One region of the Haloimpatiens massiliensis genome, then DNA from elsewhere that is predicted to be linked to it. Evidence: riboswitches for the same ligand, from Rfam matches in the RefSeq annotation. Region 1 holds a riboswitch; the other holds the start of a gene.
What was found. A riboswitch is a leader RNA that binds a small molecule or an ion and turns the genes downstream of it on or off. The one in region 1 is predicted to bind thiamine pyrophosphate.
Positions count from the first base shown of each region.

Region 2: linked by a shared signal. The riboswitch ahead of thiT (energy-coupled thiamine transporter ThiT) and the one ahead of thiD (bifunctional hydroxymethylpyrimidine kinase/phosphomethylpyrimidine kinase) in region 1 are both predicted to bind thiamine pyrophosphate.

Region 1 covers NZ_LT854640.1:1,278,350-1,295,107, reverse strand. The annotation lists gene C1715_RS14345 (hypothetical protein) at 112-1,011, opposite strand; partial or broken gene C1715_RS14335 (RNA-guided endonuclease InsQ/TnpB family protein) at 1,707-2,393, shown strand; partial or broken gene C1715_RS14330 (RNA-guided endonuclease InsQ/TnpB family protein) at 2,527-2,835, shown strand; gene thiE (thiamine phosphate synthase) at 3,407-4,033, opposite strand; gene thiM (hydroxyethylthiazole kinase) at 4,088-4,885, opposite strand; gene thiD (bifunctional hydroxymethylpyrimidine kinase/phosphomethylpyrimidine kinase) at 4,959-5,762, opposite strand; TPP riboswitch at 5,887-5,988, opposite strand; gene C1715_RS14310 (methyl-accepting chemotaxis protein) at 6,142-7,869, shown strand; gene C1715_RS14305 (VanW family protein) at 7,985-9,385, shown strand; gene C1715_RS14300 (IS701 family transposase) at 9,661-10,887, shown strand; gene C1715_RS14295 (ABC transporter substrate-binding protein) at 11,107-12,402, shown strand; gene C1715_RS14290 (carbohydrate ABC transporter permease) at 12,540-13,430, shown strand; gene C1715_RS14285 (carbohydrate ABC transporter permease) at 13,598-14,407, shown strand; gene C1715_RS14280 (GNAT family N-acetyltransferase) at 14,580-15,740, shown strand; gene C1715_RS14275 (DUF4091 domain-containing protein) at 15,795-16,758, shown strand, end outside.
Region 2 covers NZ_LT854640.1:472,215-488,972, forward strand. The annotation lists gene cooS (anaerobic carbon-monoxide dehydrogenase catalytic subunit) at 1-746, shown strand, start outside; gene lgt (prolipoprotein diacylglyceryl transferase) at 1,147-1,914, shown strand; gene C1715_RS10385 (ECF transporter S component) at 2,077-2,652, shown strand; TPP riboswitch at 2,734-2,836, shown strand; gene thiT (energy-coupled thiamine transporter ThiT) at 2,983-3,636, shown strand; gene C1715_RS10395 (SDR family oxidoreductase) at 3,971-4,840, shown strand; partial or broken gene C1715_RS10400 (peptidylprolyl isomerase) at 5,278-5,769, shown strand; gene C1715_RS10405 (coenzyme F420-0:L-glutamate ligase) at 6,036-7,223, shown strand; gene C1715_RS10410 (DUF1002 domain-containing protein) at 7,451-8,398, shown strand; gene adhE (bifunctional acetaldehyde-CoA/alcohol dehydrogenase) at 9,287-11,878, shown strand; gene C1715_RS10420 (polysaccharide deacetylase family protein) at 12,148-13,134, shown strand; gene C1715_RS10425 (ABC transporter ATP-binding protein) at 13,297-15,039, shown strand; gene C1715_RS10430 (ABC transporter ATP-binding protein) at 15,091-16,758, shown strand, end outside.

The sequences.
Region 1 (16,758 bases):
GGGCTTTAACTGTGAGACATTTAGAAGTTCTTGGCGTATCGTGAACAGTCCCAAATTACACATTTATTACGGAATTAAAATTAGATTTTTCTTCAAAGTATTGTGTCACAATTATCTTATGTTTAACCGTAGGCCTTCTACATACAATACTCTTTTAGAAAATATTCCGTGAATTACGGTGATATTTGAGCCTTCATCTATAAATAAAGGACCATCTACAATAAAGGTTATTTCTCTTTCTTTTTCATAATCAGTAACATAGACTTTATGATATATGGAGCTACTAGATTTTCCATGATGTTCAGTTATGCCTGTACATATTCCGCTTAATGAAGTTTGTAGTCCTAAAAATCCTTCTAGCCAGGATAATAAATCAGGTAAAAGTAAAAATACAAATATAAATGAAATTAATTGGGCTTTAGTTATATAAATAGCATATAGTAAGGCTAAATCATATAGTAGCCTAGAGGTGCCTTTCCATCTGTTTTTAAAAGGAACATTTACATGAGGAGTGAACCAGGGCTTAAATCTCCATAGAATACTACTTTCTTTAGGTTCTTTTTCAGGAACTTCCCAGGCTTTTTTCCATTGAAGCTGTCTACTATTTAAGCCTAGCATTAATATATTTTTAGTTAACATAAATATTCCTATAAATATTATTTCCATTACTATAGAGGATAATATTATATCTCTATTTTTTATTACAAAACAAGCTACTAAAATATATGTTATAAAAAACACATTAATAAAATATAAAGGTTTTATTTTATTATTAGTTTTTTCTTGAATATCCTTGTTGATATTAAGGTTTTTAGTAGAAATAATAACTACAGATAAAAATAACAGTGACATAAAGCTAAAGCCATTGATGGCACTTATCTTTAATACTTCAAACATTTCCATATTAATTCCTTTGATATTTAAATAAAAAACTATATTACAAACAATGTTTGTAATCAGTAGCCATACATAGAAAATTCTTATGCTCTCTAAATTTCTTTTTTCACTCATGTCTATAACCAGCTTTCTTTATTATAGTTAAATGATATTATCTTAATTAAAATTATAACACGACAAACTTAATATAATAGTTATTTTTTAGTTGTACAAAGTTTTATTACATATGTTATAGTTTTTGAGTTTCAGAAGAAAGTACAATTTTAGTTTATGGGTGCATAAAATTGTAATTATGCCTAAAACTAAGAATATTGCATACTAATGCACTGTAATATATATTGATATAATTTAAATGAAAAATTTTGCTGTACCACATTATGAAAAATTTTAGAATATGGTGGAAATGTAGAACATGAAAGAAATAGTAATACTTAAAAGAGTAGGCTAATTTCATAATCAGAATAAAAAGGGGAAGATAAGTTTATGTTAACTAAGGAACATGTAGCAAAGGATAAAAGCTTAGAAAGTTCTCTTCATTTGCTGAAGGAGATATCTTTAGTTATTTAAAATATAAATAAAAGTAATTAAATATAGTAAAATGTACTTATGAAAAGGAAGTGAGTACATTTGAAAAATAATAATTATAAACCAAATGAATTTGCAGAATTAATTAATGTATCAGTTAGAACATTACAAAGAGGGATAACTAAGGAATATTAAAAGCATTTAGAACACCAACAAATAGGAGATATTATACTTATGAGCAATACAAAGAAAATATAAGAAAAAGATAAAGGAAGATGAAGAAGTTGAAAAAAGCATACAAAATAGAAATTAAGCCAACAGAAGAACAGATAACTAAAATTCATAAAACTATTGGTGTAAGTAGGTTCATATACAATTTTTATATTGCTCATAATAAAAAAGTTTACGAAAAAGAGAAAAAATTTATTAGTGGTATGGATTTTTCTAAATGGCTTAATAACAAATATATTCCTAATCATCCTGACAAAGCTTGGATTAAAGAAGTGTCTTCCAAAGCTACTAAACAAGCCATTATGAATGGAGAAAAAGCTTTTAAAAAGTTTTTTGATGGTAAAGCAAGTTTTCCTAAATTTAAGAAAAAGAAAAATCAAGATGTTAAAGCTTACTTTCCAAAGAATAATAAAACAGATTGGACTATTGAAAGACATAGAGTTAAAGTTCCAACTTTAGGTTGGGTTAGATTAAAAGAATTTGGATACATTCCAGTTAACTCTATGGTTAAAAGTGGTACAGTAAGTCAAAAAGCAGAAAAGAAACTAAAACGTGAGCAAAGAAAGCTTTCAAGGAAATATGAAAGTTTAAAATTAAGAAATAAAAAAGAGAAAGGAGAAGCTACTCGTCAAAATATCCAAAAACAAATAGTCAAGGTACAAAAACTTCATCAAAGACTTACAAATATAAGAACTGATTACATAAATAAAACAGTGAATGAGTTAATAAAACAAAAACCAAGTTTTATCCGATGACTACCTGCCGTAACACTCCCACTTCTAACAAAGTGGGAGATAACGGCAGCTACGTCACTGGATAACGATCTCTAACCTTCAGATGGAGTAAAAACTCCATCTGAAGCTAAGAGTTCTGTTTATAACTATTGAAGATTTAAATGTAAGTGGAATGATGAAGAATAGGCATTTAGCTAAGGCAATTGCTGGGCAAAAGTTTTATGAATTTAGAATTAAACTTATTTCAAAAGCTAAACAAAATGGCATTGAGATAAGAATAGTTGATAGATTTTATCCAAGTAGTAAAATGTGTAGCTGTTGTGGAGCATATAAGAAAGATTTAAAACTATCTGATAGAGTTTACAAATGCAGTTGTGGGCTTTCTATTGATAGAGATTTAAATGCTTCAATAAATTTAGCCAATGCTAAAGAATATAAGATAGCTTAATTAAACAAGCACTTATATGTGTACCCAAGGCTATTTGGGGAATTAACGACTGTGGAGTTCTATACAAACTGTAGTAGCTTAGGCAAGGCAGAGTACGTTGAAGCAGTAAAAATCTCAATATGGATACATTTGACCATATTTTGAGTAGCAGGGATATTTGTTTATAGAAAACAGAGTTGATAAGTATCATTCTAACTTGTTTGAAACTCACTTATTGGGAGAAAAGGTAATCTGTATGACGGGAGAGGAAGCAACAAAGTTGTTTTAATACTTTAAAGACAGATTTTTCCGTTTATACGTACATTACTTATGGGAGAGATGGCCTACTAGTGGAGAAGGTAAGAAGTAAAAAGTAAGAAGTAAGAACCAATAGGTAAAAGGTAAGAGTTTCTTTAAAAAATTCAGCAAAGCTGGATTTTCACCACAACTATTACTTCTTAGCTCTTACCTATTACCTATCTGTAAATTTCAAATTTTATATTTTTATTTTATAAATTAAAGATTTTCCATAGCGAAGGAAAATAATCCTTTACTAGCCCTCTAGCCCACTGGCCAACTAGCCCACTAAAAATTATGACAAAGTCATAATTTTCTTAAGTTCTTCAGTAGCTTTTTTTATATTATTGCTTCCAAGAATGCAAGATATTACAGAAAGACCACTTACACCAGTTTCCATAACTGACTTTGCATTAGAGTGATTGACTCCACCTATAGCTACAGAAGGAATATGAATTTTTGAAGTTATTTCTTTTAGTCCATTTAAGCCTATAGGTATATCTATATCTTTTTTAGTATTTGTGGAAAACACAGCGCCAAGGCCTAAATAATTTGCTCCTTTGTTTTGAGCTTCCAAAGCTTCATATACATTGCCACAGGATATACCTATTATTATGTCTTCTCCTAATATTTTTCTTGCATATTCTATAGGCATATCGTCTTGGCCTAAATGAACCCCTTCAGCTTTTATTGCTTGAGCTATATCTATTCTGTCATTGATTATAAGAGGTACATTATAATATTTAGTTATGTCATGAATTTCACTAGCTATATTGAAAAATTCTCTAGTAGTTGCTTCTTTTTCTCTAATTTGTATTATACTCGCTCCTCCCTTTATGGATTCTTCTACGGCTTCTTTTAAAGATATATTCTTTAAAAATCTTCTATCCGTAACCAAATAAATTTTATAGTCTATACTCAATTTTAATACCCCCTGTTGTAAAATTTTTGTTTTTAATCTAAATTTCCAAGTCCACTATAGTAATTTTATATCTAGGTTATCTTTAAATTCTTGTTCAGTTAAGCCATAAATGTAATCTATTAACTTGACTTTAAAGGAAGCAGGAAGCTTTGTTTCATGAAATGCTTTTTCTCCTGCTATATTCATCCAAGCTATGGCAGCACATACAGCAGTGAACTTATCATTTTCAGCACCACAAGCTCCTGCACATAAAGCACCTAGCATGCAGCCAGCACCAGTAATTTTAGTGAATAACTGTACTCCATTTTTTATTAATGCAGTTTTAGTACCGTCAGATACTACATCTATTTGGCCAGTAGCGGCAATTATGCAATTATATTTTTTAGCTAAAGTTTTACAAGCTTCTACTAATCCCTCGCCATCATCTATAGAATCTACACCTCTAGTTTTAGAGGATAGTCCAGATAAAAATTTTATTTCTCCTGCATTACCTTTAATAACGTCTATTCTACCTAATTCTATTAGTTTATTAATAACATCTAATTTCCTTGGAATAGCACCACAGGCTACAGGATCTAATACTACAGGTACATTATTGTTTTTTGCTGAAGTTGCAGCCATAATCATGGCTATTTCTTGTTCCTTTGGTAGACTTCCTAAGTTTAAGTATAGACAAGATGAAATTTTAGAAAAGTCATAGCTTTCATCGTAGGCTTCTACCATGGCAGGAGAAGCGCCAAAAGCAAGTAGTATATTAGCACAATCATTTATAGTTACGTAATTTGTTATAGCATGTACTAATGGAGTGGTATTTCTAACCTTTGATATAACGTTAAATAAATGATTTTTCATTTTTTCATTCCCCTTTCTTTAGATGTTAATGTAAAGTTTTTTACACTACTTTAAAAAAAAGCTAAGTAGTTTTTTATTCATAACGCACGCCAGATTGTTTGTAAAGTTCAACAAAATGGCCTAAAGGACCTACACCTTGGCCAATGGAAAAGGAATTTTCTATAGCTTTTGTGATATAATTTTTAGACTCTATTACAGATTCTTCAATATTTAAGCCTTTTGCTAGATGCGATGCTATAGCAGAAGATAAAGTGCAGCCTGTACCATGAGTATTATTAGTTTGGATTCTTTTTCCCGATATTTTTATAAATTTTTCTCCTGTGTATAAAATATCGTTTGCATCATTGTATCTATGACCGCCCTTTATAAGTACCCACTTAGGACCCAGTTTTGAAATTTCAGAGGCTGCTTTTTTCATATGTTCTTCATTTTCTATTTTAAAACCAGTTAAAGCTTCAGCTTCCGGAATATTTGGAGTTACTATATGAGCTATAGAAATTAAATTTTTAAGCTCGTTTATTGCATCAGGTTTAAGTAGGAAATATCCACTTTTGGATATCATAACGGGATCTACAACTATGTTTTTAGCTTTATATTCTATTAGTAGTTCTCTTATGGTTTTTATGATTTCACTATTGGAAACCATGCCAATTTTCACTGCATCCACTTCAATATCATCAAATATACATTTTATTTGAGAATGTACTATATTATTATTTATTTCTTGTACATCAAATACGCCCTTAGTATTTTGACAAGTTACAGCGGTGATTACGCTCATGCCATAAACCCCTAAAGCACTCATAGTTTTTAAATCTGCTTGAATACCTGCTCCACCACAGCTGTCAGAACCGGCAATAGTTAAAACTTTTTTCATTTAGAATTCCTCCTAATTTTATAAAAATAAAAGGTATACCATAACGGTACACCTTTAAAGTGAATAATTTCTAAAATTTGAAATAAAAAACTGCTTAAAGAAAAGCAGAACATAAAATAACTTTAGAAGTTATGTACCTACTTACCTCCGCCAGTATTATCTGGTATCAGGTTCAAAGGGTTAGAGCAATAGCTCTTCTCAGCTTTAAGCACCCCCGTAGTAATATTAAGTTAGTGTTCAACAATAATTATATCAAATGAATACAATATTTCAATACTGGTTACTTATATAAAAAATTTTTATTTTTATGGTAAATGTTATATAATATATATAGTAAAAGTATGTAAAAATGTAATAGTATGCATTTGGAGGTATGATTATGAGGAGAGTTTCTTTAAAAAGAAAAATAATGAGAAGTTTTTTTTTAGTAGCAATATTGGTTTTAGTACCTATATGTGTTATGACTATTAATATTGGAACTAAGGCTTCGGGAAAAGTATTGAGTCAAATAGTAGAAAAGGCAAGTATCACTGGAAAAAGTATAATAGATGAAGTTTATCCAGGCCAATGGTCTTTAAATAATGAGGAGCTTTGTAAAGGCGATAAAAAAATTAGTAATAGTGATATGGTATCAAAAATAAAAAAGGATTTAGGATTTGACATGATATTTTTATCTGAAAATAAGATAATATCTACTAGTATTGATACGAAGGATAATACTATTAAGTACATAGATGAAAAAGATAAGCTAAAAGAAGAGGTTTTTCAGCAAGGAAACAGTGTAAATACTAGATTAAGAATTAATGATGAAAAATATTTATCTCATTTAGAACCTATAAAAGATCAGCAAGGAAAAATTATAGGTGCTTGGGCTATAGCTATAAAACAAGCGTCTATAATTCAATATTTTAAAAGCACAGGTATTATAGAGACAGTAGGTATAATTAACGGGTTATGTATACTTTGTCTAATACTAGTAATATATATAGCTTATAGGTTATCAAGTTATTTAACATGTAATATAAATGAGGCTTCAGAATTTGCTAAAAAAATAGCTATAGGAGATTTAACTTACAAGGCTAATGGCTTAAATGAGAAAATAATGAATAGAACTGAAAATAAAGATGAAGTTGTAGAACTTATAGAGTCATTAAATACAGCAGGAGATAGCTTAAGAGGATTGATATTAAATATAAAGGGTAGTGCTGAAGGTTTAACAGAAGTATCTGGCAATGTAGAGGCTTCTATTGAAGAAATAAATGTAGGATTTGAAGAAATAGTAAATGGTGTTAATGAAATGGCAGTAAGTACGGAAAATAATGCTAGTGCAGCAGAAGAAACAGCATCAAGTGTTCAAGAAATAGCTAACAATTCACAGAAGGTAGCTATAAATACAGAGAGCGTGGCTAAAGATGGAGAAAATGCATTAAAGTTAGCAGAGCAAGGCGCTGAAAGTGTAAAAGATGTAGTGAAATCAATGAATAATATAAAAAATACTACAAATGAAGCTTGTAGAGCTATAGAAGAATTAGAGGAATATTCTGAAAAGATAAATGAAATGGTGCTTATAATAAATGCCATAGCAGAACAAACAAATTTATTAGCTTTAAATGCTGCTATAGAAGCTGCACGTGCTGGGGAACATGGGACAGGCTTTGCAGTTGTAGCAGATGAAGTAAGAAAATTAGCAGAAGAAAGTAAAAATGCATCTGGTGATGTAATGGCATTTGTTAAGAATATTCAGCAAAAAACTAAAAATGCATCAGAAGCCATGGAAAAAGAGTTAAAGTTAGTGGAAGTGGGAGTTGAAAAATCCTATTTAACTAGTGAAGAATTTAATAACATATATGATACTATAAAGAATATGAGTGGAAGTATTGAGAATATAGCTGATTCTATAGAACAACAAACCCGAATTTCTATGGAGATGGCCAATGTGGTAGAGGAATTTTCTTGTAATACTCAAGAAACAGCCGCTAATTCTCAAAAAATAAATTCAGTAGTGGAGAGAAGAGCAGATTCTATAGAGAATGTACGAAGTACTGTAGATGAATTAAATATTATGTCAAAAAGTTTAAAAGAGGAGATTAAAAAATTTAAACTTTAGATGAAATCCCAAGATAGTAAATGTTATTTTTAATATATTTGTAACTTTTTATATTAGCTAAATGTTATTATTATAATAAAAGGAAAATAAATTATTTTGGGAAAGGAAAAAGAGTATGAGTAGAAGTAAAAGGAGTGAAAAAAACAATAAACCCAATAAATCAAAAGTATTATTAGTAGTATTATCATTTTTTATAATTATAGTTGTGGCTGGAGCGCTAGGAGTAAGACATCATATATATTCAGTTTGTGAAAAGTACGATAATGTTATATATCCAGGTGTATCAATAGAAAATATAGATGTTTCTGGAAAAACAAAGGAGCAAGCTATAACTTTAATTAATGAAAAATATGGAGATAAGGTTTTAAAGAAGAATATACTAATAAAGGCTCCTAATAAAGAATATAAGATTAATTATTCACAATTAAATGCTAGATATAATATTTCTGAAACTGTAAATGAAGCTTTTGGATATACTAGAAATATGGGTATTTTACAAAAATATAAATTAATAAAAAATTCTAAAAATCAAAGATATACCTTAAAGTTTAAGTATGATGGAAAATATATAGATGTATTACTAAATGAAATGAAAAAAGAGATAAATAGTGAGGCTAAAGATGCAACTATAAGAAAAGTTGGGGATATAAGTTTTAATGTTACTGAAAGTGTAAATGGTAAGGTTTTAAATGAGGAGAAGTTGAAGAATGATATCAATAGTAGCATAAATGGAAAAGTGGATGATAAGGATTCGATTATTAAACCTGAAATTAAAACGGTAGATGCAAAAGTTAAATCAGAAAGTTTAAAAAGTATAAATTCTAGGATATCACATTTTACTACAAAATTTAATACTTCTGCTTCAAATGAAAATAGAAATTATAATATTAAATTATCTGCTAAAGCTATAAATGGGAAACTTATAATGCCAGGGGAATCTTTTAGTTTTAATGAAGTAGTAGGAGAGAGAAGTGCTGCTAGAGGATATAAAGCTGCACCAGTAATAGTAGGAAACAAGGTAGAAAGTGGCTTAGGTGGAGGAGTGTGCCAAGTATCAAGTACACTATATAATGCAGTTTTGAGAGCTAATATACGCTCTACCCAAAGGACACCTCATACTTTACCTTCTAGTTATGTACCTAAGGGATTAGATGCTACGGTAAGTTATGGAAGTTTAGATTACAAGTTTAAAAATACTTTAAATTATCCTGTGTATTTAGAGAGTTATGTTCAAGGAAACACATTAGTTTGTAATGTATATTCAAGTTCAAGTCTTAACCAAGTTAAATACGATTTTGTTAGCGAAGTATATGAAACTATACCTTCAAGTACCAATTATGTAAATGACTCTACACTTCCAAAGGGAACTGAAGTTGTAGAGACAACAGCTAAAAATGGATATAAAGTGAATGTTTATAAAATAACTTATAAAAATGGACAACAAGTTTCAAAGGATTTATTATATAAAGATTACTACAAACCAAGAAATGGAGTAGTTAAAAGAGGTACAAAATAAAGCCCAGTATGGGCTTTATTTTTATATTAACAGTTTTTAAATATGCTCAGTACTATAAAAATAGCAGTATGTTCGATAGAAAAATATAATAAATAAATGTTTTTTTATAGAAATTATCAATTAGACAAAACTAAGTGAATTTATTAATATTTAACTTAACTTCTGCAAAATAAAAAGTTAAATTGGTAGTATTACCAAAAAATAAATATGGCACACTGACCTTATCCGTGATATATAAAAGTTACTACTCAATTAAAACACGGGAGGTTGTCAGTATGCCAAGTAAATTTACTAATCATATTGTATCCATTAATGATGAACTTTACAATTACTTAAATGATGTAAATTATGGAATGAGTAAACCTCAATTTCATCATATATCCACTATTATTAATGGATTAATAAATTTAGATGGCACTAAATCTTTATTAAAGATTTCAGAATATATACTAGCTGCTAAAAGCAGCAGTTCCATATATAGATTTTTGAGTAACTCTAAATGGGACGATAGTCTCATAGATAGAAATCGTATTAATTATTTAAAACTACATTTTAATAAACTCATAAAGCCTAAATCCGTAGGATTCTTAGTTATAGATGATACTGTTAATCCAAAAACTCAAGCAAAGAAGATGCAAGGATTAAGCTATAATCATTGCCATACAGAAGGTAAAAATCTTTGGTCCCACTGTGTAGTTACTTCTAATTTTGTAGCAGAGGATATGTCTATTCCGCTAAACTATAAGTCTTATTTTAACGAAGAAAACTGCAAAAATCATAATAAAAAATTTATGAGTAAACCAGATATAGCTTTAGGTTTTATTAATTCTTTTGAAAAACCTTCTAACTGCGATAAAATATATTGTCTTACTGATAGTTGGTACACTAGCGAAAAGTTAATTAATGGTTGTATTTTAAAAGGTTTTAACTTTATTGGGGCTTTAAAATCTAATAGAAAAATCTCTCCATTAGGAATTTCAATGCAAATTAAGGAATTTGCTAAATATATAAATCCATCTACCTTAGATGTAGTTACCGTCGAAGGTAAGGATTATAGAGTATATAAATACGAAGGCAAAGTTTCAAAGATTGAAAATGCATTAGCCTTAATTTGCTATGAAGTTGATGGGGACAGCTTTAAAGAACCAGTATATCTAATGTCTACAGACATAGAACTTAGTAATAAAGCTATAATAAAATACTATCTATATAGATGGAACATTGAAACTAATTACAAATATCTTAAAACACACTTAGGTTTTGACGAATATAAAGTTCAAGGTATACTCTCTATCGAGAGGTATTTTCTACTTACATTTTTAGCAATCAATTTTTTAGAGATTTATAGATTATATAATCCTAAAAAACTTGAAACCATTGGTGATACTATAAAGTCTATAAAAAGCCTATCGGCTAAAGAATTGGTGCGTTTTGTTTATGAGGAAGCTAAAAATGATATACCTTTAGACACAATACTTGCTGAATTAAAATTAGTTTCTTAAAAAATTTTGTAAGTTACTTATAGGGAAAGTATAGAATTAAATGCTGTAACTATATTCCTATTAAAGAACTTACATCTATATTTGGGTTTTTAGCTTTTAAAATTAAAGAAGTTAAGTATTTAATTAACAAATAGTCAAAAAAGATAAAAAAACTTATAAATAGTGAGAAAAAATAGTAAATTAGTCGAAAAGTTTTGCTAAGGAAGGAGATAATTATTTATGAAAAAGTTTAATCGGATATTTGCTTTATTTTTATTAGTAGTAGTGGCTTTTGGAACTTTAGCAGGGTGTGGAAATAAAAAGGAAGGACAAAGTGATAATAAAGGTAAAAAAGAACACATAACAGTTTGGTTGCCACCTATAGGTGAAAATGATAAACCAGTTTGGGAACCAATTTTAAAAGAATTTGAAGAAAAAAATAACTGTGAAATTAGTTTAGAAATAATTCCGTGGGAGACGTATCCAGAAAAATATGCTACAGCTATAGCAGCGGGAAAAGGACCAGATGTAGGTTACATGTATGCAGAAATGTTTCCTCAGTTTATAAGCATGGGAGCAGTAGAAGATTTAACGAAGAGATTATCTAAAGAAGATTATGAAAACTACATATATATTAATGATGCAAAAGAAATGGGAGGAATTTATGGTCTTCCTATAGAAGCTGCAAATCCAGCGGTACTTTATTACAATAAGGATATACTTGATAAAATAGGTGAAAAGCCTCCAGTGACATGGGAAGATTTTAGAAGAATAGCTAAAAAAGCAACTAAGGACACCAATGGAGATGGAAAAATAGATCAATGGGGATTTGCACAAGGCTGGGGAGCTAAATTCTTTGGTGATTTAAACTGGAATTGGTATGGATTTTTATGGCAAGCAGGTGGCGAACTTTATAATGATGATTTAAAGACTGTAAAGTTTAATGATGCAGCTGGTGTACAAACAGCTCAATTCTTGCATGATCTTAAATTTGTGGATAAAGTTATACCAGAAAATGCAATATCTCAAACTAATAAGGAAATGCTACAAACAACTTTTGGACCTGGAAATGCTGCGTTTTGTATATATTTATCTTCAGCAGCTTCAGAGATACTAGATAAATCTTTCCCAAATCTTAAATATGGATTTATTACATCGTTACAAAATAAGGACAAGGGAACTTTTGCGTCTGTTGACCAATTAACACTTATGTCATCAGCTAAAAATAAAGATTTATCTTTTAAATTAATGAATCATATGTTAAGTAAAGAATCTATGACTAAATTCCATAAATATCATCCAAGAGCACCAATAACAAAAGATGAGCCATATCAAGGAGATCCAAAATTAAAAGAAATGATAGAAAAAGATAAAGGTGTATATAGACCTCTTAAAGTTGCTCCGCACGGTGTAGAAGTATATGAATACTTATGGAAGCAACTTCAAAAAATGATGAATGGTCAAGCAGCACCAAAAGAAGCATTAGATGAAGCAGCAAGGTATGCCAATGACTTACTAAAAAAAGACGCTAAATAGACTAAAAGAGGGTTGTATATATTAGTATATGTATACGATCCTTTTTCAATTATATTACAGAAAGAAGCATAGCATTAGTACAAAATTTTTTATTGAATGAGATTAGTACTGATATTTAAAAACGGGCGGTGAGAAAAGTGAATAAAAACAAAAAAATTAGTTTAAGTAAATTAAAGCCCTATGGCTATATAATGCCTTTAGGAATAATATTATTTAGTTTTTATATAATACCTATAATTATGTCTATATACTTTAGTTTTACAAAGTACAATATAATGACTCCAGCAGTGTTTACAGGTATGGATAATTACAAAAGATTATTTCAGGATAAGGTTTTTATAGATGCGGTTAAAAACACCATAATGGTAACTTTAGTAGTGGTACCAATTCAAACTATCCTTTCACTTTTAATGGCCGTATGGCTTGTTGGAAAAAAAGAAAGTAAACTTGCAAAATTTGTAAGAGGAGTGGTGTTTATACCTGTGATATCTTCTATGATATTAATAGGGATTGTTTGGAGAGTCATGTTAAATTCAGATATGTCTCCTATAAATTATATAATGTCTAGATTGTTTAATGTCAGCGCTAACTGGCTTGGTAATCCTAAAACAGCATTACCAACTTTAATGGTCATTTCTATTTGGAAAAATATAGGATATTTCATAGTTATATATATAGCAGCATTAATGGATATTCCCTCTAATTATTATGAAGCTTCTAAAGTTGATGGTGCTAATAAGCTTCAAGAATTTTTTCATATAACCCTTCCACTTTTAAAACCCACAACTATAATGGTAGTATTTTTAGGAACTATATGGTCTTTTCAAATATTTGATTTAGTATATACACTAACAGGCGGAGGACCTGGCACTACTACTATGACTTTAGTAATGCATATATATAATTTATCTTTTAAAGAGTTCAATGCTGGGTATGCTATGACTGTGGCTAATATACTTTTCCTTATAATAGCCATGATGTCTATACTTCAAAGAAAATTTTTAAGAAGAGAAGAATCAAGTATTTAAAGAAATCTCTAGGCAACAATTACTGTAGTATTTTAGTAAGAAAAAGGAATTAAGAATAAAAATTCTAGTATCCAATAACTAGCATTTAAATGCTAAATGGAGTTATTAGCGAACTATTAGGGATTCGGAATTTCAAAAATTTGGAGTTGAAAGTAGGGAGGAAAAATATGAAAACATTAAAGAATGCCATAGGTGATTTTATTTTACTTGTAATTGTTAGTTGTATGTTGGTTCCTTTTATATATATGTTAATAATGTCTTTTAAAGTTACGTATACTGCTTATAATTTTAGTTTATCCTTATCCGATGTTACCCTGCAAAACTATATAACAATTTTTAAAGATAGTAATTTTATGCATTACTTTTTTAATAGTATGTTTATAGCTATAAGTGGTGTGGTTTTGACTGTTATTTTTAGTAGTCTAGCAGGTTATGCTTTTGCTAAAATGGATTTTGCAGGAAACAATAAGTTGTTTTTCTTTATGATAATAACTCTTATAATACCTTCGCAGGTTACAATGATACCGTTATACATAATAATGAGAAAGCTAGGTTGGATAGATAGTTATTTAGCTTTAATTTTACCTATACCAACAGCTTTTGGAGTTTTTTTAATGCGTCAAGCTATATTAAATATTCCCAAAGAATTATTGGAATCTGCAAAGATAGATGGTTGCTCAGATTTTAGAATATTTTTTCAAATAGTATTGCCTCTTATAAAGCCTGCTATAATAACATTATCCATATTTACTTTTGTAGGAGCTTGGAATGAATTTTTATGGCCATTAATTATAACAACTGATGATACCGTAAGAACGTTAACTGTAGGACTTTCTACATTGGGAGCACAATACACTGTGAACTATGGACTTATAATGGCAGGAGCCACCATTACGTTTATTCCTTCGCTTATATTCTATCTAATACTTCAAAATAAATTTGTAGAAGGAGTAACTTTATCGGGAATGAAAGGATAATAATAAATTATTATTTAAATAAAGTACAAAATTAGCAGTAAATTAGTTAGTAATTAGCTAATTTGTATCATAACATGATCAACGTTTTTTAGTATTAGGTAAGCGTGATTATATATTAATATTAGTGAGTAGTTCTTGGGGATTGGTGACTAAAAATAAGGGAGTGAATTTTATGGAATTAAGATCTGCTAGAAGAGAAGATTTTGAAGAGGTTTTAAAACTTATAAATCATGTATTTAGAGATACTAGGGGAGAAAATTCTACCATGGGACAGGAATTCCCTCTGCTATTAAATATAAACAATATAGGAAATATGATAGGTATTTATGAGAATAATAAACCAGTAAGTGAAGTGAATTTTTTAAAGGAAAAAATATATATAGAGTCAGCTACTATAAATGCAGCATCTATAGGTGGTGTATGTACTCATGAAAATTTTAGAGGAAAAAATTATGCTTCAAGAATATTAGATAGAGTAGAAGAAAAAATGTATAAAGATGGAGTAGATGTAGTTCTTATATCTGGTGAAAGAACTTTATACACTAGGAGACAATGTATGAAGGTTAAAAATTTTTATAAGTATACTATAACTCCAGAAAATTTGGGAAAACCACATATGGAAAAAAATGCAGTGAAATCAGAAAGTAACCTATGTATAAATAAATACCAAGAAAAATATTTTGATTCTATGGTACAGATATATAATTTGAATTCCACAAGATATAAAAGAACTTTTAAGGAGTTTAGTACGCTTTTACGGGCAGCAACTATTCCTTGGGGAAGTTATACTTATGATAAATATGTTATTACTAGAGATGATGAGTTTTTAGGATATATAATTTTAAGAATAATAAATGATGAAAACAAATATGGGCAAGTGATTGAGTGTGCAGGAAAAGCTGAATATATACATGAATGTCTTAAAAGGATAGCTTATGAGAAAAAACTTAGTTATATAAATTGCTATGTTCATATTAAAGATACAAAGGGGTATCTTTCCATTTCAGAGGAAAGGGAATTAGATTGTCTTCATGGTACAGTTAAAATAATAAATTTTAAAAGTTTTATGGAAAATTTGAAACCGTATTTTTATCAGTATGTAGAAGAGGAGATAGTTGATAAATTTAAATTTGTAAATGGAGAAGATGGACTTCATATAATTATAGAAGATGAAGATTTGAAAATCCCATCTATAGGAATAGCTACTAAGTTAGTGTTTGAAGGGGTAAAAGATAAAGGGGATTTATTGGAAGAAACACCTAAAGTAAAAAAGTTCATAAACAAGGTTTTCCCAATTCCCTTTGTGTGGACTGCTAATTTAAATTATCAATAAAACCAGTTAAAGTATGTATTCATACATTAAATTTAAAAGTAGAGAGGAATTATTATGAAGGTACAGTATATTTTTTTAAATTCATCTTTTAAGCATATAAAGAATGAAACCCCTAAAGAAATTTGGGAAAATAAAAGTTTTAAAAAACCAGTAAAATTAAACGTGGCTAAGGAAGAAAAATTTGCTTTTTGTCTTATGATAAAGGCAGATGAGGATTTTATATGCTCTTTAGATATGAATAATAATATTGATCATTTGGGACTTATAAATAGAGTTAGATTTTCTTTAGATTTTTTAAAAATTAATAATAAAGATTTTAAGGAAATTAGTAATAAAATTAAAGAAGATTTTTCAATACATTTTATAGGGTACGTTAAAGATGATAATGGAAAATTGGTTGGTGATGCTATTTTAAGAGAAAATTATGCTGTAATAAAAAAAGGCGAAGAGAGGCTTCTTTGGATACAGGGTAAAGTGCCTAAGAATTATATAGGAGATAAACTTTCAATTAAATTAAATATGTATTTACAGAGTGAATACTTAGAGGAACAAAAAATAGCTAATGAAGTTATAAATATAAATATTATGGATATAGTTTTAAAGCCATTAAAACAGGAAAATTTCTATTTGGATTTATGGCAACACTTGAGAAGCTTGTCTACATATTACAAGGTGCCTTTGTGGTCGGAGGAACATTTTAGTATAATAAAAAATTATACAAAGGAACTGGCTTCTTTAGGACAGAAAACTATAACTGTTGTAGTATCTGATTTTCCGTGGGCGGGGCAGGGTTGTTATAAAGTTAAAGAAAAGCAGGCAAATCTTTTTGAAAGTAATCTAGTTAAAGTAAAAAAAGATCAATATGAAAATTTAAATTGTGATTTTTCTATATTAGATAGGTATATTGAATTGTGTATGGAACAAGGTATAGAGGAAGAAATAGATTTATTTGGGCTTTTAGGTAATTGGGATGCCATGAGTTTTGGAAATCCTTTAAAGGATTATAAAGATCCTATTA
Region 2 (16,758 bases), 810 kb from region 1:
AACTTATTGATTTAGCAATAGAAAATTTTAAAAAGCGTAAAGATAAAGTTAAACCAATGGTTCCTAAAATTACTCAAAAGGCTATTGCAGGATTCTCTACTGAAGCGGTCTTAAAAGCCCTTGGAAATAAACTTGATCCATTAGTAGACGTAATTGCTGCTGGTAAAATTAAAGGGGTAGTAGCGTTAGCGAATTGTTCAACATTGAGAAATGGGCCTCAGGATTGGAATACAGTGAATCTTACAAAGGAATTAATTAAAAAAGATATATTAGTAGTTGCTGGAGGCTGCGGAAATCACGCATTAGAGGTGGCTGGGCTTTGCACTTTAGAAGCAGCTAATAATATAGCTGGAGAAGGATTAAAAGAAGTTTGCAACCTTTTGAAAATTCCTCCAGTATTAAGCTTTGGAACTTGTACAGATACTGGAAGAATATCAATGCTTGTAACTGCGCTTGCAGACCATATGGATTTAGATATATCAGAGCTTCCAATAGCAGTGACTGCTCCAGAATGGATGGAGCAAAAGGCTACTATAGATGGAATATTTGCAGTGGCTTATGGTGCATATACTCATTTATCACCAGTGCCATTTATGACAGGAGCTCCTAAACTTGTGAAACTATTGACTGAAGATGTGGAGGAAATAACTGGAGGTAAGGTTGCTCTTGGAGATAATCCTATAGAAGTAGCAAATAATATAGAGGAACATATTGTGAATAAGAGAAGAAAATTAGGATTAAGCTAAATATCTGTATAAGCAATTTCTAAGTAAACACTTAAAAATTTAAACACTATTATGAAGAATATGTAAAAATCTCAAAATTACAGAATAAATTTATGCTAATTTTGGATATCTATTAATAAAAAGAGAGACTATATGGTGAATTGAGTTTAATTCAAAATTATAGTCTCTTTTTTAAGAGTTTAACAAGTTAACATACTAGTAATTAATGTATGAAGAGATTTAGTATGTTAAAAAATTTAATACATTAATAAGTATTATTTGATATGACATATAGATCAAATGATTAGATTTTATTGCAGATAGTATCACAGATGCTACAATTAAATGATGAACTTTGTTATTTTGTGTAGAAAATTTATATAAAATATTATAGAATTGAGAAAAGAAAGGATGTGAAATTATGAATCCAGTTGCATTTTCAATTTTAGGTTTTGATATAAGGTGGTATGGAATACTAATATCCATTGGAATTATAATAGGGCTGTTAGTGGCAAAGGTTAATTGTAAATGGAGAAATATAGATTATGATAACTTGCTAGATATGGTTCTTATTACTTTTCCATTAGCTATTATAGGGGCCAGGCTATATTATGTATTATTTGAATTTGAAAGCTACAAAAATAATCTTATGGATGCATTTAATATAAGGCAAGGTGGACTTGCTATCCATGGAGGAATTATTTTTTCAGTAGTTGCTGCATTAATATACACAAAAAGAAAAAAAATTAGTTTTATTAAATTTGCGGATGTAGCGTTTCCATCTGTTATATTGGCTCAATCTATAGGTAGATGGGGAAATTTTTTTAATGGAGAAGCACATGGCGGACCTGTTAGCTATGATTTTATAAAGCAATTTCCTGAGTTTATCCAAAAAGGTATGAATATAGAGAGGATATATTATCATCCTACATTTTTGTATGAATCTATATGGGATTTACTAATATTTTTAATATTGATGATTTTATTAAGAAAAAGCAAAAAAAATGGAGTAGTATTTTTCACATACATTGGTTTATATTCTATAGGAAGATTTTTAATTGAAGGGTTAAGGACGGACAGTCTTATGATAGGAAATATAAGAGTTGCTCAATTTATTAGTTTAATTGGTATTATGATTTGGATAATTTTTATTATTTCACAGAGGTCTTTATCAAATACGAAAAAATAAAAAGAAAAAATATAATAGTACATTATTATAAGACTTTTATAATGTAAAACTTTTAATAATTGAAAAAAGCGTATCCATACATTTTCCTTTGCCAATTATTTATTATATTATGTAAGTATATAGAAAGCTTATAGTTAAAATATAGTATTGGGGGGAACTGTAATGAAACAAAATATTGTAAGAAATGAAACCAGTAGTTCAAAGGCAATTGAACTTACACAAATGGCTCTTATGACTGCAATAATATGTGTAGCAACTATGTCTATAAAAATTCCAACAGTAATGGGTATTGGATATGACCATTTAGGAGATAGTATGATATTCTTTGCAGCTATTTTATTCGGAAGAAAAAAAGGAGCTATAACATCTGCTATAGGAATGAGTTTGGCGGATTTATTATCTGGCTATGCATATTATGTACCTTTTACGTTTGTAATAAAAGGCATAATGGCATTGATTGCTACAACAATTGCATATAGGGGAAATTACGAAGGTAAAAATATGATCAATAATATATTTGCCTTTGTAGTAGCAGGTGCATGGATGGTATTTGGATATTTTGTAGCAAAGATAATTTTAGTTAAATTTGTATTGTTTAAGGTTGATACTTATAGTGAAGCTTTAGCTTTAGGACTTGCAAGTATTCCAAATAATATAGGACAGGTTACTGTAGGGATATTAATTGCAGTACCATTGATTAAATTACTACAAGGAAAGTTAAATATCAAAAGAAAATAGTTCTAACGTTAATTTGTAAATTTGATTTTGAGCATATTTGTATTATGACTATAGATGGTGTATAATTAAATCGAAATTTGAATAGAGTGCTAGGGGTGCTTAAAAGCTGAGATGGATTTTGCTAATCCTATCCCTTATACCTGATCTGGATAATGCCAGCGTAGGAAAGCAGCATATGATATTGTTAGTAAATACTGTTTTTCAGCAGTATTTATTTTTTTATGTTATATATGAAGTTATTAGTATTTAATCTAAAATTATAATAATAAATGAATTTTATTTAAATAATACTTATTAGGTTAAAATAAAATATAGAAGGAGGAATTATTAATGAATTGGTTTAATTTTAAATTTAAATCTCCAAAGTTTGGGGAAGCTTTGAGTACAGTTTCTTCAGATCCAGTTATATACATAAGCATAATAGCCATAATAATTTTAATTGCAGTAATTATACATATGAATAAAGCTAAATTAACTACAAAAATTATGCTTCATGTATCTATGGCTGTGGCTATAGCCACTGTACTAAAAATGTTTAGGATAATGAAAATGCCTATGGGAGGTTCTGTAACTTTAGGTTCCATGATTCCTATTATATTCATAGCTTATATTTATGGTACTAAAGTGGGATGTTTAGCAGGAGTGATATTTGGCGTAATTGATTTAATTTTAGGACCATATGTGGTACATCCAGTACAGCTTATACTAGACTATGTTTTAGCTTTTGGAGTTTTAGGCTTTGCAGGATATTTTAAAAATAATATTTTTATTGGTGGATTAGTGGGCATAGGGTTAAGATTCATATGTCACGTGTTATCAGGAGTTGTTTTCTTTTCTTCGGCTGCAGAAGGTCAAAATGTATGGGTTTACTCCATATTATATAATGGAACGTATTTACTTCCAGAGGCTATAATAGCTGTTGTAATTTTAGCTATAATTCCTGTGAAAAGAATAAAAACACAAATTGCAAGTTCGTTGTATTAATAGAAAGCTTTTAATGAGTTTCTTTTATCAAATAGGTTAATAAGAGTAGATAAGTCTATTTATAACAAGTTCTAAGTTTCAGATGAAGTTAAAATTTCATTTGAACTTAGAACTTTGTTTATGTTTTGGAACTATAATTTTATAAGTTTACTATTAAAGCATAATTAACTATATGCTATAATTTTTATACGAAGTAATGTTCTTTATGAAAACTATCAATAGAAAATTGGTGAATAAAGTATATTTTTTAGTTGTTTTCATAATTCAAGTAATTTAATATTTTTTGTAGGATAATCACAAAATAAATAAAAAATAATAGGTAGGTGAGTGTTCAGTGAAAAAGATATTATTAACTGGAGGACATGGATTTTTTTGTACAAGATTTTATGAAAGATATAAAAATGAATATAAAATATTGTCTACAGGAAGAGAGGATTTAGATATAACAGATGATATAAAAGTAATGCAGGTTTTTAAAGAGTTTAAACCAGATTATGTTATACATGCTGCAGCTATAGCAGTTACGGACTTTTGTAATGAGCATCCAGAAATAGCTCAAAAAATAAATGTAGATGGAGCTGTTAATGTGGCTAAGGCGTGTAAAGAGGTAGGAGCAAAACTTGTATTTATAAGTTCTGAACAAGTATTTAATGGAAATATAGAAAATGGGCCTTATGATGAAGGACATAGACCAGTGCCAAATACTGTGTATGGTAAAAATAAATTAGAAGCAGAAAGGTTGTTAAAGGATATAATAGATGAATTGTGGATAGTAAGATTTACATGGTTGTTTGGTATGCCAGAAAAAAATTTAAGCATTTCATCAAACATACTTTGGGAAACAGTGGTTTCTTTACTAAAAGGAGAAAAAATATATGCATCTGCAAATGAATTCAGAGGTATGACTTATGTTTTTGAAATGGTAGAAAATTTTAAAAGAGTATTCCAATTACCGTATGATACCTACCATATGGGAAGCTATAATTCTATGAGCAGATATGAAGTAGTAAAATATATATTAACGGAAATGGGATTGAGTAATAGAGTGAATGAGATACTTATAAAAGATGAAGAAAAATATAAAGATTTTCCTAGAGATATACGATTAAATACAAAAAAAATAGAGAAATATGGTATAAAATTTACTTCTACTAGAGATGGGCTAACTAAATGTCTAAAAGACTATAGATTAAGTCTCTTGTAATTAAAATAAATTCTATTGATTTATAGATATATGGCTTAAACTGTAAATAAGAGGACATATAATTATGACTAAAAATAAAACAATATAAGAGAATTTTATAGATGAATGAATATAAACATAAATATGCAGAGATACACAAATATATATTTTAATAGACTTAAAATAGTATTATATTCATAACTGTTTTTTAAAACAGTTTATTAATAATAAGAAATATAAGTACGAAAAAGATGTATTGAAAGGAGTTTTTTTTAATGTTAAATAAGAAATTTGGGAAATATATAGTAGCTACATTAATCTGTGCTATTGCTATTTTGGCTGCAGGTTGTTCTAAAGCTAATAAAAACATAGAGAAACAAGGGGAGAAAAAAGAAGAGAGTAAACAAATCAATACAGAAAAGAAGCCAGGGGATAAAAATCCATTGGTAACTATAGAAATGGACAATGGAAATAAAATAAAAATAGAATTATATCCAGAAATAGCACCTAATACTGTAAGAAACTTTATTTCTTTAGTTAATAAGGGATTTTATGATGGGGTGATTTTCCACAGAGTAATTCCAGAATTTATGATATAAGGAGGAGATCCAGAAGGTGTTGGAACCGGTGGCCCAGGTTATGCAATAAAGGGTGAATTTAGTTCCAATGGCTATAAAAATGATTTAAAGCATGAAAGAGGAATAATATCTATGGCTAGATCCAGCAGACCAGATTCAGCAGGTTCACAATTCTTTATAATGGTAAAAGAAGCTCCTCATTTAGATGGAGAGTATGCAGCTTTTGGCAAAGTAATAGAAGGTATGGAAGAAGTAGATAGAATAGTTTCAGTTGAGAGAGATGGCAAAGATAAGCCTATTAAAGAGGAAAAAATGAAAAAAGTAACTGTCGATACTTTTGGAGTTGAATATAATGAACCAGAAAAACAATAACATTGTCTAAAATGGTGCCTGGCACCACCCGAATTATGTAGAATACATATGTTTTTTAATTAATATAAAAGGAAGATATAGCTAAATTTTTTTATAAGCCTACTAAATTTGTGCTATAGGTGCTATAATATCATTGTGATAGTAAAATTACGTACATTTAATAATATTATACTGTGAATGTTTGTATACTACTTTGAGAAAGTAGTTATTCCACAGGTGATATGTGGTTTCAGATGTACGATATTTTAAAAAAGGGAGATGTTTATATGACAAGAGCAGTAGGCACTACAGTGAGAGGGGTAAGAGCTCCTATAGTAAAACAAGGTGATGATTTAGTTAATATTGTAGTAGAATCAATTATAAGAGCTATGGAGACTGAAAAATTTAGCATTAATGATAGAGATATAATAGGAGTTACAGAATCCTTAGTTGCAAGGGCACAAGGAAACTATGCTTCTGTTGAAGATATTGCTGAGGATATAAATAAAAAATTTAAAGGGGATTTTGCAGTTGTTTTCCCAATACTTAGTAGAAATAGATTTTCTTTGATATTAAAAGGTCTAGCAGCTAGCGGCAAGAAAATATATTTATTTTTAAACTATCCATCTGATGAAGTTGGAAATCATTTAATGGATGTAGATAAAATGGACGAGTTGGGAGTTAATCCATATACTGATGTTTTAACAGAAGAGAAGTATAGAAAATTATTTGGGGACAAGGTTACTCATCCATTTACAGGAATTGATTATGTGGAAATGTATAAAAATATTGCTGTAAATAATAATATAGAAATAATCCTTGCTAATGACCCGAGGGTAGCATTAAAATACACTAAAGAAGTTTTAGTTGCTAATATACACGAGAGAAATAGGACTAAAAGATTATTAAAGCAGGCTGGAGCTAAAAATGTATATGGAATAGATGAAATATTAAATAGTTCTATCAATGGAAGTGGATTTAATCCAGATTATGGCTTATTAGGTTCTAATTTAGCTACTGATACTACAGTAAAGTTATTTCCTAAGGATTGCAGAAAAACTGTAGAAGATATTCAAAGAGGAATAAAAGAAAAAACAGGTAAAAATGTAGAGGTAATGGTCTATGGTGATGGAGCTTTTAAAGATCCAGTAGGCAAAATATGGGAGTTGGCAGACCCAGTGGTATCTCCTGGATATACAAATGGGCTTAAAGGTACACCAAATGAGATAAAGTTAAAGTATATTGCAGACAATGAGCTTAAAAATTTAAATTCTAAAGACATGGCGGAAGCAATGAAAAAGAAAATTATGGAGAAGACAAAAAATGAAAGTTCTGAAGGAGAAAAATTAGGAACAACTCCAAGACAGCTTACAGACCTTTTGGGAAGTTTATGTGACTTAACCAGTGGTAGTGGAGATAAGGGAACTCCAATAGTATTAATTCAAGGATATTTTGATAGTTATGCAGTAGAGTAGCGGATAGCTACTCTTTTTGTTTAAATATTAAAATATTGATAATTTAAATAGGTATTGTTGAATACAAATAATATATAGGATATTATATAAATGAAATATAATGTGCTGTATATATATGGCAAGCAGTGGCACTTTTTCATGTATAGTAATAAATTTAAAGATTATAGAGGGAGGTGAACTTTAGAGGAGAGGGATATTTATAATAGACTTTCTCCCTAAAGATGAAAATGAAAGTTAAGAGAATTATAAGTAGATTATTAGTAGCATTAATGATTATGTCTGTAGCAACAGCTTTCCCAGCAAAAAATGCTTATGCAGATTCTTTTAAAGTTGTTACGTTGGGAGCTGATTTAAGCGCAAAACAAAAAGAAGACATGCTTAAATATTTTGGCGTTAATAAAGGAGATGCAAATGTAATAGAAGTTACCAATGAAGAAGAGGTTAAATATTTAGGACAGGTAGCTTCTAAGGAGCAAATAGGTACAAAGGCCATATCATGTTCTTATGTAGAGCCCACAAGCAAAGATGGCTTGAATATTTCAGTAAATAATATATCTTGGGTTACAGAAAGTATGATAAAAAATGCATTAATAACAGCAGGTATAAAAAATGCCAATGTTAAAGTAGGAGCCCCATTTAAGGTGTCAGGTACAGCGGCACTTACAGGTATATTAAAAGGATTTGAAAATAGTAGTGGCGGTAAAAAAATTGATGAAAATAAAAAGAAAGTGGCTAATGAAGAATTAGTTGAAACTGGTAAACTAGGTGACAAAATTGGAAAAGATGAAGCTGCTAAATTAATGAATGAAGTTAAGAAAGATGTTATTAAGAAAAAACCTAAAACAGAAGAAGAAATAAAAAAAATAGTAGTAAACATAACTAATAACTATGGTCAAAAATTAAGCGATGAGGATATAGAGAGTATAACTGCTTTGATGAAGAAGATAAATGGCTTAAATTTAGATTTTAGTCAATTGAAAGATCAATTAAATGGAGTAAGCAAATCATTAAAGGATAAATTGAACAGTGAAGAAGCTCAAGGTTTTTTTAGCAAAATAGGATCGGCTATTAAAGGATTTTTTACAGCTATTAAAGATTTCTTTGTGGATCTTTTTTCTTACAATGTAGGAGAAGAAATATATGCTGAAAAAATTTCAATGTATTATGTATCTTAAAATGTGGTTTAAGCTAATTATATAAATATGATTAAATCAAAAAAGGTACAATGTGGTGGAATTATGAAATTTATCCTTCAAAGAGCTCGGAACAATAAATTTAATATAAGAAATTCTAATGTTTTAGCCATATAAAATTATCTAACGCTCATATTGGGCGTACTGCTTCAGGTTCGCTAGCCTGGCGTTGACAGGCTTACGATAATTTTATCTGTCTAAAAGAAGAATTTCTAAAATTAAATTTTAATAGTTCCTTTGCTTCTTATGCAAGTCATTCCGAAGAAATTTTATAATTCAAGTAATGTAATACTTTTGTGGGATAATCATAAATATAATTTAAATGAAAAGTATCTGCAATGATGTGAATTGCAGATACTTTTTATTTTAAAATATTAACTTAGGATGTAAGAGTGATTAAGAAATAATATTGCTAATAATATTTCTTAAATGTATTAACAATGTTAAAATATATTAAAAATAGGCAAAGATATAGTATAAAATTAAAGATAATACACTAAAAAGCAAATATAAAAGATTGATATTGTTAATAATTTAACCAGACGTGTTTTTGTTTAGCTTTTACAACGAAGAGTTGAATAAAATGTTATTTTAAAATAAATTTTTTTTCTTGATGTTAAATAAATACTAGGCTTTGCAGTATGTTAGAAGATTTATATAAGTAAAGGTTTTCAATATCAATGTGATTGAATTTAAAAATATTTACTTATGAAAATATTAAAAAAAGCATAAAAAATACAAAAAAATTATCAAACTATGATTGACATTTAACAAACAATGTTGGATAATTAGATTGTAAAAAATAATATGTCTAGAGAAAATATTTTAAATTAATATAATTTAAAGAATGTTTTGAAAGAGGTGTTTTTAATGAAGGTAACTAATGTTGAAGAATTAATGCAAAGAATGTTAGAAGTGAAAAAGGCTCAAAAGGAATTTGCAAAATTAAGTCAGGAACAAGTAGATGAAATATTTAGAAGTGCAGCTATGGCGGCAAATATCAATAGAATTAAGCTTGCTAAAATGGCAGTAGAAGAAACAGGTATGGGTATTGTTGAAGATAAGGTAATTAAAAATCATTTTGCTTCAGAATATATATATAACAAATATAAAGATGAAAAAACTTGTGGAGTTATAGAAAAGGATAATGCTTTTGGAATAACTAAAATTGCAGAACCTATAGGTGTGATTGCAGCAGTAGTTCCAACAACTAATCCTACATCTACTGCAATATTCAAGGCATTAATAGCTTTAAAAACAAGAAATGGAATAATCTTCTCACCACACCCAAGAGCGAAAAAATCAACTATAGCAGCTGCTAAAATTGTATTAGATGCAGCAGTTAAAGCGGGAGCACCAGAAGGAATAATTGGATGGATAGATGAACCTTCAATTGAACTTTCACAGGTTATAATGAGGGAAGCGGATATAACACTAGCTACAGGTGGCCCAGGAATGGTTAAAGCTGCTTATTCTTCTGGAAAACCAGCAATAGGAGTTGGAGCAGGTAATACTCCAGCGATAATAGATGAAACTGCAGATATAAAAATGGCAGTAAATTCAATACTTCTTTCAAAAACATTCGATAATGGAGTAATATGTGCTTCTGAGCAATCAGTAATAGTACTTAGTTCAATATATGATAAGGTAAGAAAAGAGTTTTTGGATAGAGGAGCGTACATACTTAAAGGTGATGAAGTAGAAAAGGTAAGAAAAGTAATATTAATAAACGGAAATTTAAATGCTAATATAGTTGGTCAGCCAGCATATAAAATAGCTGAGATGGCTGGAGTTAATGTGCCAGAAACTGCTAAGGTACTTATAGGGGAAGTAAAATCTGTAGAACTTGAAGAAGCATTTTCACATGAAAAACTATCACCGGTACTTGGAATGTATAAAGCTAAAAACTTTGATGATGCTTTGGTAAAGGCTGAAAGACTAGTAGAATTAGGTGGATTTGGACATACTTCATCATTATATGTAGACGCCATGAAAGGAAAAGAAAAGATTGAAAAATTTAGTACAGTAATGAAAACTGGTAGAACTATAGTTAATATGCCTTCATCACAAGGTGCTATAGGAGATATATATAACTTTAAATTAGCACCATCTTTAACTTTAGGCTGCGGATCTTGGGGTGGAAACTCTGTATCAGAAAATGTAGGTCCTAAACATTTATTGAATATAAAGAACGTAGCTGAAAGGAGAGAAAATATGCTTTGGTTTAGAGTTCCAGAAAAAGTTTATTTTAAATATGGTAGTCTTGGAGTTGCACTAAAAGAATTAAAAGATTTAAATAAAAAGAAGGCATTTATAGTAACAGATAAAGTGCTTTACCAATTAGGATATGTAGATAAAATAACGTCAGTACTTGATGAAGTAGGTGTTGATTATAAAATATTTACGGATGTAGAACCAGATCCAACGCTTGCAGTAGCTAAAAAGGGTGCACAGGAAATGTTAAGCTATAATCCAGATACTATAATAGCTCTTGGTGGTGGTTCAGCAATGGATGCTGCTAAGATTATGTGGGTATTATATGAGCATCCAGAAGTAAAATTCGAAGATTTAGCTATGAGATTTATGGATATAAGAAAGAGAATTTACAAATTCCCTACTATGGGTGAAAAAGCAACTCTTATATGTGCTGCTACATCTGCAGGAACTGGTTCAGAGGTTACTCCATTTGCAGTTATAACTGATGAAAAAACAGGAATTAAATATCCTCTTGCGGATTACGAATTAACTCCAGATATGGCAATAGTTGATGCGGAACTTATGATGGGCATGCCAAAAGGATTGACAGCAGCATCAGGTATAGATGCATTAACTCACGCTTTAGAAGGTTATGTATCAGTGCTTGCTTCAGATTATACTAATGGAATGGCATTAGAAGCTATAAGATTAATATTTGAATACTTACCACTTGCTTATAATGAAGGAACAACTAATGTAGAAGCTAGAGAAAAAATGGCTCATGCTTCAACAATTGCGGGCATGGCATTTGCAAATGCATTCTTAGGTGTATGTCACTCTATGGCACATAAATTAGGAGCAGCACACCATGTGCCACACGGAATTGCCAATGCATTACTTATAAATGAAGTTATAAAATTCAATGCTGTAGATGATCCAAGAAAACAAGCTGCATTTCCACAATATAAATATCCAAATGCCAAGGATAGATATGCAAGAATTGCTGATTATTTAGGATTAGGTGGAAAAACAGCAGATGAAAAAGTTATATTATTAATAAAAGCTATAGATGAATTAAAAGCAAAGATTAATATACCAATGTCTATAAAAGAAGCGGGAGTTTCAGAAGAAAAGTTCTATTTTACATTAGATGATATGTCAGAGCAGGCTTTTGATGATCAATGTACAGGAGCTAACCCTAGGTATCCATTAATAAGTGAAATAAAACAAATGTATATAAATGCTTTTGGAGCATTAGAAAAATAGATTTTGTATGTAATTAAATATCAATAAAAAGCACTATTCATACTTTGAATAAATTGTCCCAAATTAAGGGCACATTCAAATGTGAAAGTGCTTTTTATAATTTTATTGATTTTAAAGATTTAGGATAAAATTAGTAATTTAAACTATAACTTGTGAAAAAAATTATAATGTAACCAAATTTTAACCAAATTATAGACTTTTGTAACAAATTCAAGCATAAAGTATTATAATATATATATCAAGAGGACAAGTTGTAGGAGGCATATACAATGGTAAATAGAAGAATACGAAAAAATAATAGTAAAAAATTTAAGAGAAGAAGGATACTATTAGCAGTAGGTGTACTTATGATAGTTACTACGGGAGTTTATTTAACTAAATCCGTTTTAAATAAAAAATCCAAGAAATCAAATGTACAGGTTTTATCTGAAAAAAGCAATAATAAAAAAAGTTCTAAGGATAAAAATGCAAATAAACAATATCCAACAGAAGAAGAGATTAAAAATAAAGAAATTAAAAAAAATAATCCAGAAGATATATTAAAAGGAGCAAATGTCACAGTAGAGGGAAATGAATATGCATATGATGCAAAAAAAGTAGAGTATGCTCTCAAAGAGGGTAAACCACATATAGACGGAAAGAAAATAGCATTTTTAACTTTTGATGATGGACCATCTACAACAGTGACACCTAAAATATTGGATATATTAAAAGAAAATAATTTAAAAGCAACATTTTTTATAGTAGGAAGTTCGTTAGAAACTTCTGATAGAGCTAAAGAAATACTAAAAAGGACTGTACAGGAAGGACATGCTATTGGAAATCACACATATTCCCATAATTATAAATATTTGTACCCAAGAAGAATTGTAAATACTAATAATTTTATGAATGAAGTAGATAAAAATGAAAGGATGATGAAATCAATTTTAGGAGAGGACTTTCATACTAGAATAATAAGATTTCCAGGTGGACACATGTCATGGAAGGGTACAGAAGGTATAGACAAAATAATGAATGATAAGAATTATGCCTATATAGACTGGAATACCTTGTCAGGTGATGCAGAAGGGAGAAGAAGAACTCCAGAACAATTGGCAGCACGTGTAAGAGGTGAAATTACAGAAAATTATAAGCCAGACAGAGTGGTTGTATTAATGCACGATACCTACGGAAAAGAAACTACTGCTAGTTCACTGCAACAAATAATTAATCATTTAAAATCATTAGGATATGATTTTAAAACATTAAAATAGGGTGCCAGGCACCTACCGAAGTAACGCGAAAAAAGTCAGACACTAATATAAGGGGTGTTTGGCTTTTTTTATCCGTATGATATAATACATTTATAAATTTTGTATGTAAAATATATTTTATAAATTAAGTATTGAAGGAAGAGTTTGTTTGGGGGAAAAATCATGGATTTTTTTAAAAAATATACAAAAAAATATTGGAAATCATTTTTTACAGCAGTAGTATTTTTAACCTTTGAAGCAGTATGTGATCTACTACAGCCAACAATTATGTCAAAAATAGTTGATATAGGGGTAGCGGAAAGAAGAATGGATTATGTTATAAAGGGAGGGCTAATAATGTTGGCAGTGACATTATTAGGAGCTGTAGCAGCGGTAAGCAGAAATATAATATCTAGTAATGTATCTCAAAAATTTGGAGCTGAACTAAGAGGTGATCTTTTTAAAAAAATACATAGTTTTTCCTTTAGTAGCATTGATAAATTTGAAACAGCCTCTCTTGTGACTAGATTGACCAATGATGTAACTCAAGTACAAAATTTTGTACATGGTATGATGAGAATTTTTGTTAAGGCACCATTACTTTGTATAGGGAGCATTATAATGGCTGTAATTATTAATCCTAGGATGTCAGTGGTATTATTCTTAATAGTGCCTTTTATAGTGGTAATCATATTTGCAAATATGAAAATAGGATATCCTTTTTTTAGAAAGGTTCAAAAGGCTTTAGATAAGTTAAATAGTGTTATAAGAGAATATTTATCAGGAGTAAGAGTTGTTAAGGCTTTTAATAGATTTCAATATGAAAGAAAAAGGTTTGAAATAACCAATGAGGAATTTACAGATGTATCTACTAGTGCTATGAGGGTTATGGCTATATTTATGCCTATGATTACATTTATTGTAAATGTGGGCATAGTAGCAGTACTTTGGTTTGGAGGGATTAAAGTCAATAGGGGAAATATGTATGTAGGACAGATAATAGCTTTTACTAATTATATGACACAAATACTATTTTCTCTGATGATGATATCCTTTGTTTTTGTAATGTTTGTCAGGGCTAAAGCTTCTGCAGAACGTATAGAGGAAATATTTAAAGAAAAAAATTTGAATGAAGAGTTACATGATGTGGAATTAAAAAATTTTCAAGGTAACATTGAATTTAAACATGTGTGTTTCTCTTATAATGATAAATTAAAAGAGCCTGTACTAGATAATATTACATTTAAATGCATGTCAGGAGAAACAGTTGGAATAATAGGATCTACAGGAGCAGGTAAGAGCACACTTATAAACTTACTGGATGCTTTCTATGAAGCTACATCTGGAGAAATTACTATAGATGAAGTGGATATAAGAAAATTAAATATTAAAAAACTAAGAGAAAGAATAGGAATAGTACCTCAAAGTACGATGTTATTTTCGGGTACTATTATAGATAATATAAGTTGGGGAAAAGAAGATGCTAGTATACAAGAGGTAGAAAAGGCAGCTGTAGTAGCTCAGGCTCACGAGTTTATTTCATCTTTCCCTAAAAAATATAACACTGTATTAGGACAAGGTGGAGTTAATCTTTCTGGGGGACAAAAGCAGCGTATTGCAATTGCAAGGGCATTAATAAAAAAGCCTAGAATACTGATATTAGATGATTGTACTAGTGCGGTAGACATGAATACGGAGAAAAAAATAAAAGAAGCTTTAAGGGAGTATTCAAAAGAATTGACATGCATAATAATCGCTCAAAGAATTACATCTGTAATGGGTGCTGATAAAATAATTGTTATGGATAATGGAAAAATAGTAGGTATAGGTAAACATAAGGAACTTATGGAGAATTGTAATGTATATAAAGAGATATTAAGGTGCCAGGCACCACCCGAAAAATGTAGAAATAATGGAGAAGAATAATGTTATAATTTTGTAATGTAGTGAGTGTTAACGAAATAGGGGGTACTTTGAATGGCGGAAGAAAAAGGTGAAAATAGCTATAAGGAGTCAAATGAAAATTTAGCAGGGCTTGGTAGTACTAGAGGAGGTATTGGGAGGCCAAGGTTTAGGGGGGCTAATAGAGGTGTACCTGTGAAAAAGCCTAAGAATTTTAAGGGGACCTTGAGGAGACTGTGGCAATATTTTGGAAAAGAAAAAAAATTACTTATAATAATATTTATTTTTATATTAATTAGCTCAGCGTTAACATTGGCAGTACCATATCTTATAGGAAAATCAATAGATTCTATGTCTAAAGGAAAAGGTGCAGTAGAGTTTGGAATGCTTAAAATAATTATAGGTACGCTTTTATTAGCATATATTATAGATGGATTTATGAATTTTTTTCAGAGATGGCTTATGGCAGGAGTATCACAGAGAATAGTATTTAGTTTACGAAAAGGTCTTTTTAATAAGCTACAAAAGTTACCAGTAACATTTTTTGATGTCCATACTCATGGAGAAATTATGAGTAGATTATCTAATGATATTGATAATGTAAGTACAACTATATCCCAAGCTACTACTCAACTTATGGCAAGTGGAATAGCTATTTTAGGATCTTTTATAATGATGATTTATCTAAGTCCAATATTGACATTAGCCAGTATTATAACTATACCACTGGTATTTTTAGTTACCAAAAGCATAGCTAAAAGGACTAAAGTGCTATTTAAAGAGCAACAGAATATACTGGGAAAACTTAACGGTGAAATAGAAGAAACTATATCAGGAATTCAAGTAGTTAAAGGGTTTAATAGAGAAGATAAGATAATAGAAGAATTTGATGAAATAAATAGTAATTTATGCCAAGTTGGGATAAAGGCTCAAGTTTGGTCTGGATTTATTATGCCTATGATGAATGTTATAAACAATTTAGGTTTTGCAGTAGTAGCTAGCGTGGGAGGAATGTTAGCAGTAAAAAATATAATAACAGTGGGTATTATAGCGAGTTTTTTAAGTTATTCAAGACAGTTTGCAAGACCTTTAAATGAAGTCGCTAACATATTTAATACACTTCAATCTTCTGTTGCCAGTGCAGAGAGAGTTTTTGAAATTTTAGATGAAAAAGAGGAAATAGAAGACATAAAAGGAGCCGAAGAATTAAGAGAATCTAAAGGCAATGTAGTATTTGAAAATGTAACTTTTGGATACAAAACTAATGAAAATATACTTAAAAATGTGAGTTTTAAAGCTGAAAAAGGAACTACAGTAGCATTAGTAGGGCCTACAGGTGCTGGAAAAACTACTATTATAAATTTACTCACAAGATTTTATGATGTAAATAGGGGAAGGATTTTAATTGATGGTAAGGATATAAGAAATTATACTAGGGATAGTTTAAGGAAAATATTTGGTATAGTACTTCAAGACACATATTTATTTTCAGGTACTATAAAAGAAAATATAAGATATGGAAGGCTAGATGCTACAGATGAGGAAATAGAAGCTGCTGCCAAGATGGCTAATGCCCATGTATTTATAAACAAGCTTCCAGAAGGGTATGAAACCATATTATCAGAAAGTGGAGGAAATTTAAGTGTAGGGCAAAGGCAACTACTAGCAATAGCTAGAGCTATTTTAGCTAAACCTTCTATACTCATATTGGATGAAGCTACTAGTAATGTAGACACACGAACA